2 regions of the Mesorhizobium sp. WSM4307 genome follow, and region 1 is predicted to be linked to the other one. Evidence: predicted binding sites of a transcription regulator. Region 1 holds the regulator's gene; the other holds the start of a gene.
The links. The regulator HrcA, encoded in region 1, represses chaperone genes, less so after heat shock. The targets are predictions, from matches to a motif close to GTTAGCACTCNCNNNNNGNGAGTGCTAAC.
Positions count from the first base shown of each region.

Region 2: FJV83_RS09305 (co-chaperone GroES) is a predicted target of HrcA. The motif match lies at 1,613-1,641, and genes of this name have one in related genera.

Region 1 covers NZ_VFTB01000006.1:46,796-52,306, forward strand. The annotation lists gene cysK (cysteine synthase A) at 1-638, opposite strand, end outside; gene FJV83_RS15490 (LysE family translocator) at 819-1,436, opposite strand; gene FJV83_RS15495 (sorbosone dehydrogenase family protein) at 1,751-3,118, opposite strand; gene FJV83_RS15500 (hypothetical protein) at 3,211-3,408, opposite strand; gene hrcA (heat-inducible transcriptional repressor HrcA) at 3,539-4,621, opposite strand; gene rph (ribonuclease PH) at 4,779-5,495, shown strand.
Region 2 covers NZ_VFTB01000003.1:470,388-475,898, reverse strand. The annotation lists gene FJV83_RS09320 (hypothetical protein) at 1-19, shown strand, start outside; gene FJV83_RS09315 (DUF982 domain-containing protein) at 517-819, opposite strand; gene FJV83_RS09310 (hypothetical protein) at 1,107-1,454, opposite strand; gene FJV83_RS09305 (co-chaperone GroES) at 1,797-2,111, shown strand; gene groL (chaperonin GroEL) at 2,172-3,800, shown strand; gene FJV83_RS09295 (hypothetical protein) at 3,859-4,089, shown strand; gene FJV83_RS09290 (DUF982 domain-containing protein) at 4,174-4,494, shown strand; gene FJV83_RS09285 (DUF982 domain-containing protein) at 4,520-4,768, shown strand; gene FJV83_RS09280 (PLP-dependent aminotransferase family protein) at 5,114-5,511, opposite strand, start outside.

The DNA.
Region 1 (5,511 bases):
ACGGATGGCTTGAGCTTCTTCAGCACCTGGCCGACGCCGGTGATGGTGCCGCCGGTGCCGATGCCGGCGACGAAGATGTCGACCTCGCCCTGCGTGTCGTTCCAAATCTCCTGCGCTGTCGTCTTGCGGTGGATTTCCGGATTGGCTGGGTTTTCGAACTGCTGCGGGATGACGGCATTGGGGATCGTCGCGGCCAGCTCGTCGGCCTTGGCGATGGCGCCCTTCATGCCTTTCGGGCCTTCGGTTAGCACCAGTTCGGCGCCGAGCAGCGCCAGCATCTTCCTGCGCTCGACCGACATCGTCTCGGGCATGGTCAGGATCAGCTTGTAACCCTTGGCGGCGGCGGCGAAGGCAAGCGCGATGCCGGTATTGCCCGAGGTCGGCTCGATCAGCGTGGTCTTGCCGGGCGCAATCTTGCCGGCCGCCTCGAGCGCCTCGATCATCGCCACGCCGATGCGGTCCTTGACCGAGGCGATCGGGTTGAAGAACTCGAGCTTGGCGACGAGATTGGCGACGACGCCCTTCTCCTTGGCGAGTTTGTCGAGCCGGACCAGGGGCGTGTCGCCGATCGTGTCGGTGATGGAACTGTAGATGCGGCCGCGGCCGGGGACGCGGGCGGAGGTGACTGGCTTGTTCATTGGTTTCGCTCCCAGGATTTCAGGCAAGTGGCATTGCAGCCGGCAAGATAAGGCTTTCAGCCGCGCAACATAAGCTGTTGGCCGGAAATATCCGAGTGGGGCCCGTGTCTAAAACGCCCATGTCCCGGAAAAGCATTTCACCGGGAAGCCTGCCCCCGGAATGTTTTGGCTGAAAGCATGCTATTGGCGGGCCGCGATCGCCGCCGCCGCGCCCACCATGAAGCCAGCGGCGGTGCGGTTCAGCAGCTTCAGCGCGCGCGGCGATTTCAAGAACCAGCGCGCCTTGGCGGCGAGCGCCAGGTAGGGAACCAGCACGACGAACAGCACGACCACCGTCAGCGCGGCGAGAATGCCGTAATCGGCCAGCGTAATGGTCTTCAGGTCGACGATGGTCGGCGTGATGGCGAGGTAGAAGATCATCGTCTTCGGATTGCCGAGCGTGACGGTGAGGCCGGCGATGAAACTCGACACCAGCCCGCCCTTGCCCTTCCGGGCCTCGACCGTTTCGGGCGTGATGCCGGCGGTCCAGAAGCGCCAGCCCAGAAATGCCAGATAGGCAACGCCGGCCCATTTGATAGCCAGGAACACCATGCCGAAGGTCTGCGCCACGAAGGCGAGGCCGAGCACCACGGCGGTCAGATAGGTGAGGTCGCCCAGCATCAGGCCAAAGGACATGGCCAGCGACGAGCGAAAACCGGAGCCGAGCGCCCGCGCGACAAGCGCGGTGACGCCGGGGCCGGGAATGGCGGCGGCGATGCCGAGGGCGGCACTGTAGGCGAGGAAGCCGGTGAGGGTCATGGATAGGTCCCAGATTGAAGGGCCATATTGCATACATCCGAATGGAATTGAATTTCCTGAGGATTGGATTTGATTGCACCAGACAGCGCGGTCTTCGCCCTATAAGGCCCCCCTCATCCGGCCGCTTCGCGGCCACCTTTGCCGGGGCGAGTCACGGGCCTCGCCCGTCCTTCGGACCCCCGTGGGGGAGAAGAGAAAGGCGCCGGCGCTAACAAGCTCCTGTCCCCGAGGGGGGAGAGGTCGGATTGCCCCGAATTGCCCTTCGCAATTCGGTTGGCAATCCGGGTGAGGAGGTCTGCATTGTCCAAGCAGGATCAGGAACGGCCGCCGTCATAGGTCACACGCCAGATCGTACCGTTGCCGTCCTCGGTCATGATCAGCGCCCCGTCATGGGCCACCGCCACGCCGACCGGCCGGCCCCAGACCTCGCCGTTGGAGACGACGAAGCCGGTCATGAAGTCCTCATATTCGCCGGTCGGCTTGCCACCCTTGAACAGCAGGCGGACGACCTTGTAGCCGGTCCTGTTGCCGCGATTCCACGAACCGTGCAGGGCGACGAAGGCATCCCCCCGGTATTCCTTGGGAAAACCGCTGTCGGCGGGCAGGTCCTTGCGGTCGTAAAAGGTGATGTTGAGCGGCGCCGAATGCGCCTGCATCAGCACATCGGGAATGGTTGCCTTGCCGGCGAGGTCGGGCCGCGCGCCCTTGTGACGCGGGTCCTCGTGGTTGCCGATATAGTACCAGGGCCAGCCATAATACGCGCCGTCCTTGACCGAGGTGGCGTATTCGAACGGCACATTGTCGCCCAGCGCGTCGCGCTCGTTGACGACGCACCACAGCGCCCCGGTCGCCGGCTGGATGGTCATGCCCGAGCAGTTGCGCAGGCCGGTGGCGACGATGCGGCCGTTCTTGCCGTCCGGATCGAAGGCTTGCACGTCGGCGCGCCCCTCTTCGGAGCCCCAGCTTGCGCCGAGCGGCTGCGATGTCACCCACGCGTCGAGGCCGCCATCCGGCGCCTTGCCCATGTCCTCGGCGACGTTCGAACCGGAGCCGACCGACAGATAGAGCGTCTTGCCATCCGGCGAAAAGACGATGTCGCGGGTCCAGTGATGGTTCGAGGGAATGTTGGCGACGATGATTTCCGGTTCGCCGGATGCCTTCAGGTCGCCACCGCGGTAGGCAAAGCGCACGATGCTGTCGCTGTTGGCGACATATACCCATTGCGGATCATCGCCCGGCGGATAGAAGGCAATGCCATAGGGCTGGTTGAGATTGCCGGCGAAAATGCGGTCCTCGGCGGGCTTGGCGCTGTCCTTGGCCAGGCGATAGACGCGGATCTGGTTGGCTTCGCTGTCGGCGACGAACAGGTCGCCATTAGGTGCGACGCGCACGGCGCGCGGATTTTCGATGCCGGAGGCGATCAGTTCGGCCGAAAAACCCGGCGGCAATTGCGGCTTCGCGCCCGTCGGCATGTCGGCAAGGCCGGCGCTGTTCGACACCGACTTGGTGACGTAAGGCTTCGGCAGGTCTTCCGGCTTGATCAGGCGGCGCACGCCCGGTCTGTCGGCACGCCAGTCGCCAAAGGCGGCCGCACCCTTCAGCACCGGCTGGTCGGCCTGCTGGGCGAATGCCGCGCCTGTGAGAAAGAGGGCGGGGATCACCAGTCCGGCCAATCGGATCATCTTGTCCTCCATCTGGTCGCGAAGGAAACCAACGGCCGGCTTGTCTCCGGGTTCCGCCTCACTCGACCTGATGAGGAAGCGAAAGTCCGGCTTTATGTCCCGGCCGCGTAAAAATCGTCGTCGAGGCGTTTTTCCAGCGCGACGAGATCGGCCGGCAGCGGCAGGCCCATGGCGCGCATTTCCCGCAATTTCTCGCGCAATTGTTCCTGGATTTCGTGCTGGTCTTCCGGCTGGTTGACCATTTCCTCGAGCAGCAGGCTGATCCGGGCCTTGAGTTCTTCGAGCGCCATTCTTTTTCTCCTTGCTGCCCGTTTCGATTTTGGCACTAAGGTGCAGAGCTTCAGGTCAGGCCGAGCCGAAAATGGTCGATACCGAGAACCGGAGCGTACTGGTCGTACGCATCACCCGAACATCCACACCTTAGCGCAACATGCGCGATATCAACTGCGCCGTATAATCGACCATCGGCACGATGCGGGCGTAGTTCAGCCGGGTCGGGCCGATGACCCCGAGCGCGCCGACGACGCGGGCGTCCTTGTCGCGATAGGGCGCGACAACCAGCGACGAGCCCGACAGCGAAAACAGCTTGTTTTCCGACCCGATGAAGATGCGCACGCCCGATCCCTGCTCGGCGAGGTCGAGCAGCTGGATCAGCCCGTCCTGCGTTTCCATGTCCTCGAACAGATGCCGCAGCAGCTCGATGTCGGCCTGGGCGGTGACGTTTTCGAGCAGGTTGGCGCGGCCACGCACGATAAGCCGTGCCGGCAGGCCGCTTTCGGCGCCCGCCCACACCGCCAGGCCTTTCTCGACGAGGTCCTGCGACAGCGTGTCGAGGGCCGCTCTCGTCTCTTCCTTGATGCGGGCGATTTCGGTGCGCGCCTCCGCCAGCGTACGGCCGCGAATATGGGCATTGAGGAAATTCGAAGCCTCGTGCAACTGCGAGACGGTGATGCCCGCCGGCAGCTCGACGACGCGGTTCTCGACGTCGCCATTTTGCGACACCAGCACGGCGAGCGCCTTGGTCGGCTCGAGCTGGATGAATTCGATATGCTTCAGCGCCACCTCGTTCTTGGCGGCCAGCACCAGGCCGGCGCCGCGCGACATGCCCGACAGCATCTGGCTGGCCTCGGTCAGCATGTGCTCCAGCGTCGCGCCAGAGCCTGAGGCCCGCACCTGCGCCTCGATGGTGCGGCGCTCCTCGTCGGAGAGGTCGCCAAGTTCCATGAAGGCATCGACGAAGAAGCGCAGGCCGGCCTGCGTCGGCAGCCGTCCGGCCGAAATGTGCGGCGCGTAGATCAGGCCGAGATGCTCGAGGTCGCTCATCACATTGCGGATGGTGGCCGGCGACAGCGAGGACGGCAGGATGCGCGACAGGCTGCGCGAGCCCACGGGCTCGCCATCCCTGAGATAGGAATCGACGATGCGCCGGAAGATGTCACGAGAGCGCATGTCGAGTGATTGAAGTGCGAGCGGCTGCGAACCCGGATCGATTGCCTTGGTCATTCGGCCAAAAACCTCCGTCCTCAGGATATAGACTTCGGCAGGGTGGGCGCAACCTGTCTCTGTATCGGATCGCCCGGTCCGTTTTCCTTTGCGCGCTGCCCCCCATGCGGCTAAAAGCCGGCCACGATTCCGAAAAATGACTGGGAAAGAAGCCTGAATGCGCCCCTCCAAACGCCAATTCGACGAAATGCGCGCCATCTCCTTCGAGCGCGGCGTCTCCAAGCACGCCGAAGGTTCGTGCCTGGTGAAGTTCGGCGACACCCATGTCCTGTGCACCGCGAGCCTCGAGGAGAAGGTGCCGGGCTGGATGCGCAATTCCGGCAAGGGCTGGGTGACGGCCGAATATGGCATGCTGCCGCGCTCGACCGGCGAGCGCATGCGCCGCGAGGCCTCCGCCGGCAAGCAGGGCGGCCGCACGCTGGAAATCCAGCGCCTGATCGGCCGCTCGCTGCGCGCCGTGGTCGATTTGCAGGCGCTGGGCGAGCAGCAGATCACCGTCGATTGCGACGTCATCCAGGCCGATGGCGGCACCCGCACCGCCTCGATCACCGGCGGCTGGGTGGCGCTGTACGACTGCCTGCGCTGGATGGAAGCCCGGCAGATGGCCAGTGTCTCGAAGGTGCTGAAGGACCATGTCGCGGCGATTTCCTGCGGCATCCATGACGGCCAGCCGGTCATCGACCTCGATTATCTCGAGGATTCCGCGGCCGGCACCGACGCCAATTTCGTCATGACCGGCAAGGGCGGCATCGTCGAGATCCAGGGCACGGCCGAGGGCGAGCCTTTCTCGGAAGACCAGTTCGCCGAGTTGATGGGCCTGGCCAAGAAAGGCATTTCGCGGCTGGTGAGTTTGCAGCAAATGGCGGTGGTGTAGGTTTTTGATGCCGAGC
Region 2 (5,511 bases), on a different contig from region 1:
CGTGGCAGATCCGGCCTAGGCGCATCCGGGCATCGGTAGTTGATCAGAGATGCATGGATCGCCACGCTATTCCAGCGATTCCAAGCGCGCCGTTTAAGGTCCGAGGATGCTTGCGGACTTGGGCGGCCTCGCCCGACAACGGCGTGTCGTTGGCATGACAGTTCGCGAGGCCGTCGCTGCAAGTGTCTTGCCAGCTTCGAGCCCTTGTTCCTGAAAGACTGCGAAGACGACCATTGGCCGACGTGTAGGCGGCCCACGAGAAGGAGGGGGGGCGACCTGCACTAGCCTGTCAGTTCATTTGCAAGCAGCCAGGTCCTTCAATGCCTTGTCGGCATTGGCCTTGCTTGTATACGTCTTATTGCCGGCATCGGTCAGTTTGTGCCGTCCGGTTTTTTTGGTCACCACCTCACTCTTCTTGGTCGCCGCATCCTTGGCTACCCAGTACTCCTCCTCCCCATGGCACTAGTGACGCGTCGACCGATGCGGCGGCGGTACGACCTGCCGCCGCAAGCGAAATCAACCGTCAATTTCTGTAGGATGGTCTGCAGCGCTAATCTTAGGCCCTGTCATCCAAGGCGGCGCCACGGGAATATCCTCAATGACACCGACCCTGCGTGCCCAAGTCGTGAATGTCTTGTGTGCCGCATCGACGGACTTTCGACCATCATATGCCGAGTAGCAAGTGTCACTCGCCGCTGTGTGAAGCAGGCCGCGCCTTTCGAGGGGCCATTCCTCAAGAAACTCTATCGCATCCATGACACAAGCGATCCTTCTGAGAGCGAAGCCATCGTCTCGTACGAAGATCGTCTGTTTGAACATTCCATCTTCCATGTGACCTCCCTTCAAACTGCGTGACAACCGATCCTGCCTCGCCTGCGTGTGGCAAGGATCTCAGTTCCGGCAAGTCGACGAGCTTGGGCGAATACCATAGCAAACAGGGCAGAGTTCGACTTGAGATCCGCCAAGCCGCCGCCGGACATAGTGCCGGACATAGTAAAGAGATTGGAGACACCTCTTTTAGGTTCAAGGGGTGTTGGCAACCAGACAGCCAGAACCTTCTTTAAAGCACCGTGACAACAACAAAGGGCGTCTCTCCTGTCGCGCGTTCAGGCGTTAAGTCTTTGCGGGCGTTCTCGAGCCTGCCATTCCTCGCGGTCACAGCCTATCTCGGCGAGACTGTCGTCCAGTCGGCGAAGTGCATCCATCACGGCGTCGAACGTCACCGGGCTAGCAGCGCCCGGTGGCTTTCGCAGCGCAGGCATGGAGTCGACGGCGCAAGCATCAGAAGCCCATGAGGCAAGAATGGCGCGCTTTTCCTGAATGTCGAGCGTGCGGTCGCCCACCACCTCATTGGGGTGACTAAAGTGCCGCGTCGGAAACAGCAGGCGGTCAAGCGAAGGATCAGAGGCCTCAGGGGCGATCGAGGGGATGTTTTTCGGGAAAGTTCGTTCCATCGATAGTCTCCACTTCCTAACAAATCTCCTTGGCATCGGTTTTGCGCTCGAGCCCCTTTTTCAGGACTCCAGCGCCGAAAAATTTCGTAGAGTCCCTGCGGAATTTCAAGATCTGAAAGTCGCGCGTCCTAGCGAAAATAGCTGCATGAATTCATGTCACTAGCGCTCTTGTATGCAGAGTGCCAAAATTTTTCCAGCGACCCCTTGAAACTCGAAAATTCCAAAACTAGCTCGATATCCGCGCGATGCCTGAAAAAGGGTCGTGGCGCCCCGCACCGGCCCGATATTGCCGGTCCGGTGTGGAGGAACCTCAAAAATCTGTTTGTCCCGAAGGAGAACGATATGACGTTCCGTCCATTGCATGATCGTGTCCTGGTCCGCCGCATCGAAGCCGAGGAGAAGACGGCCGGCGGCGTCATCATCCCCGATACCGCCAAGGAGAAGCCGCAGGAGGGCGAGGTGATTGCCATCGGCCCGGGCGCCCGCGACGAGAGCGGCAAGCTCACGCCGCTCGACGTCAAGATCGGCGACCGCATCCTGTTCGGCAAGTGGTCCGGCACGGAGATCAAGCTCAACGGCGAGGATCTGCTCATCATCAAGGAAACCGATGTGATGGGCGTGATCGACCGGGCCGCGACGATCAAGAAAGCCGCCTGATCGATGCTTCAGCGCCACAGCAACCCAGTCAATGAAGCTGCCTATTGAAGGAATGATCCAATGGCTGCCAAGGAAGTGAAATTCCATTCCGACGCCCGTGAGCGCATGCTGCGCGGCGTCAACATCCTCGCCGATGCGGTGAAGGTGACGCTCGGCCCCAAGGGCCGCAACGTCGTCATCGACAAGTCGTTCGGCGCTCCACGCATCACCAAGGACGGCGTCACCGTCGCCAAGGAGATCGAGCTCGAGGACAAGTTCGAGAACATGGGCGCCCAGATGGTGCGCGAGGTCGCCTCGAAGACCAGCGACCTTGCCGGCGACGGCACCACCACTGCAACGGTGCTTGCCCAGGCGATCGTCAAGGAAGGTGCGAAGGCCGTCGCCTCGGGGATGAACCCGATGGACCTGAAGCGCGGCATCGATAAAGCCGTGGAAGCGATTGTTCAGGAGTTGAAGACCAACGCCCGCAAGGTGACCAGGAATGACGAGATCGCCCAGGTCGGCACCATCTCGGCCAATGGCGACGCCGAGATCGGCCGCTTCCTGGCCGAAGCGATGCAGAAGGTCGGCAACGAAGGCGTCATCACCGTCGAGGAAGCCAAGACCGCCGAGACCGAACTCGAAATCGTAGAGGGCATGCAATTCGATCGCGGCTATCTCAGCCCGTACTTCATCACCAATCAGGACAAGATGCGCGTCGAACTCGAAGAGCCCTATGTGCTGATCCACGAGAAGAAGCTGTCCAATCTGCAGGCACTGCTTCCGGTGCTGGAAGCCGTCGTTCAATCGTCCAAACCGCTGCTGATCATCGCCGAGGATGTCGAGGGCGAGGCATTGGCCACCCTGGTCGTCAACAAGCTGCGAGGTGGGCTGAAGGTCGCCGCCGTCAAGGCGCCCGGCTTCGGCGACCGCCGCAAGGCGATGCTGGAAGACATCGCCATTCTGACCGGCGGCACGGCCATCAGCGAGGATCTCGGCATCAAGCTGGAGAACGTCACGCTGGAGATGCTCGGCCGCGCCAAGAAGGTGGTGATCGAGAAAGAGAACACCACCATCGTCGACGGCGCCGGCTCGAGGAGCGAGATCCAGGGTCGCGTCAGCCAGATCAAGGCGCAAATCGAGGAAACGACCTCCGACTACGACAGGGAAAAGCTGCAGGAGCGGCTGGCCAAGCTCGCCGGCGGTGTCGCCGTCATCCGCGTCGGCGGCTCGACGGAGGTCGAGGTCAAGGAGCGCAAGGACCGTGTCGACGATGCCATGCATGCGACGCGCGCTGCGGTCGAGGAAGGCGTGTTGCCGGGTGGCGGCGTGGCGCTTCTGCGTGCGGCCAAGGCACTGGACAGGGTGCCGGCCGAGAATGAAGACCAGAAGCATGGTATCGAGATCGTGCGCCGCGCGATTGAAGCGCCAGTGCGCCAGATCGCTGAGAACGCCGGCGCGGAAGGCTCGATCATCGTCGGCAAGTTGCGTGAGAAACCGGAGTTCGGCTGGGGCTGGAACGCACAGACCAACGCGTTCGGCGACCTCTACAACGAGGGCGTCATCGATCCGGTGAAGGTGGTGCGAACCGCACTCCAGGATGCGGCATCGGTTGCCGGCCTGCTAGTAACGACGGAAGCGATGGTTGCCGAGAAGCCGAAGAAGGAACCCGCCGTTCCGGCAATGCCGGCTGGTGGCATGGACTTCTGATGGCAACGGCTGTGTCCGCGCCCGGTGGGCCCGGACACCCTGACAAATGGGTAGAGCCATGAACGTGATGAACTTGAACGTAATCCCGCCGCCGGCGCGTGCGGCCACCGATCTGAACTACGAAGCAGACCTGAAGGTTGCGCTTGACCCGATACTGGTCGACTTGCTCGACAGAGCGGAGGCCGCGGGTTGGGACCGGCGCAAAGCAGCATACACGGTGATGTTTCTGGCCGCGCGGAATCTTACCGACAGCAAAGGTCCTCCTGGAAACGGGAGTTCGGCAGGCTAAGGCGCGACGCCCGCAATCTATCGCGCACGCGCCATGGGAAAGGCTTCCGATCGATTGAGCTAATCGCGTGAAACGGAGGAAAATATGGAACACAATCAATTTCAGCATCCCGTGAGGGTGCTGGTGGGTCTTGGGTTTCCGACCGACATTCAAAGCGTAAAAGACGCCTTCGTCCTGTTGGATGAATGGCCGCCATCGAAGCGAAACTCTGCTCATGGCGTCGCGCTCAATGCCTGTCGGGCAGCCCTCGCCGGCGAGGTGGATGCCGAAACCGCTCGCAGCACATTTGTTGCCTTCGCCCGCCGCATGGATTTGCTTGTACAGGCCGCAGGCGACATCGTCGCGGCCGAGGCAGTTGGCGCTTTCGGAGCGGCTTCGAGAGGCCCCTACAACAAGTCGATGTAATCGGTCTGCGGGAGCGCACAAAGCTATGAGGGATATTCGATTTTCCGAACCAGTGAGACTGCGCGTGAGACCCTCGAGGGAGCGGGTGGTTGCCAGCAGTTGGGAAGCACTTGAGTGCCTTTATGACCAATGGCCGGAATGGGCGAGAGGACCAAGCTATCGAGCTGCCCGCCGCACTTGCCGCGACGCCTTGGACGGATGGCGGGCTCCGCAACAAGCAAGACGGGCATTTTTGAAGGCGGCCCGTCGTGCAGGTTTGATCCAGGTCTCATAGTGAGCCCGGCGCTGAGGTAAGTCTTTGCTTTGCGAGCGACGCAATCTGACCGATTGCACGCCTCCGTCGGATCTGCAAGGAGCGGATATGACCCGGCGGCCCAGGTCGGAACCAGCCTGCACGTCGTTGTCGCCGCCTATCGCAAGCATCGTTCCCAAGCCTTTAGAAAACGGCGAGTCATGAGCTGACGAGTGCCATCATTTGCCGGACAGGACTGACGAAACGGCCCCCAAAATCATTTCGCCTACAACTTATGGACTTACGCGATAGCGCTCAATTCAAACTGGAAGAATTGAGCGTGTATGGGGCAGAAATGCACGTTGCACCGACCGCGATCACCGGACTTCACTGGGGCGAGACGTCACGGATGGTCTGCGCGAGCAAGCGGACGCTGGAAGCAATCGCGCTGTCGGGAATTCGGCCGTAGCCGATGAACAAGCGCCGTGGCCCGGCCGCGGTTTGAGAATATCGTCCGAGCGCTTCGGTCGCCACGCCCCGTTTTCGCAGAAGCGCGACGATGTCGGCCTCACCGGCTCGACCAATGGTCGCGGGCAGTCGCACCGTTACGTGGAGACCCGCTGCCGCGCCCTCAACCTCGACGTCCGGGAGTTCGTCCCTCAAGCAGCTCAGCAGACTGTTGCGGCGATCACGGTAGATACGGCGCATCTTCCGCAAGTGCCGATCATAGGCGCCTGACTGCAGAAGGTGCGCAAGTGCGTCCTGATCGATGCGCGGAGGTCCTT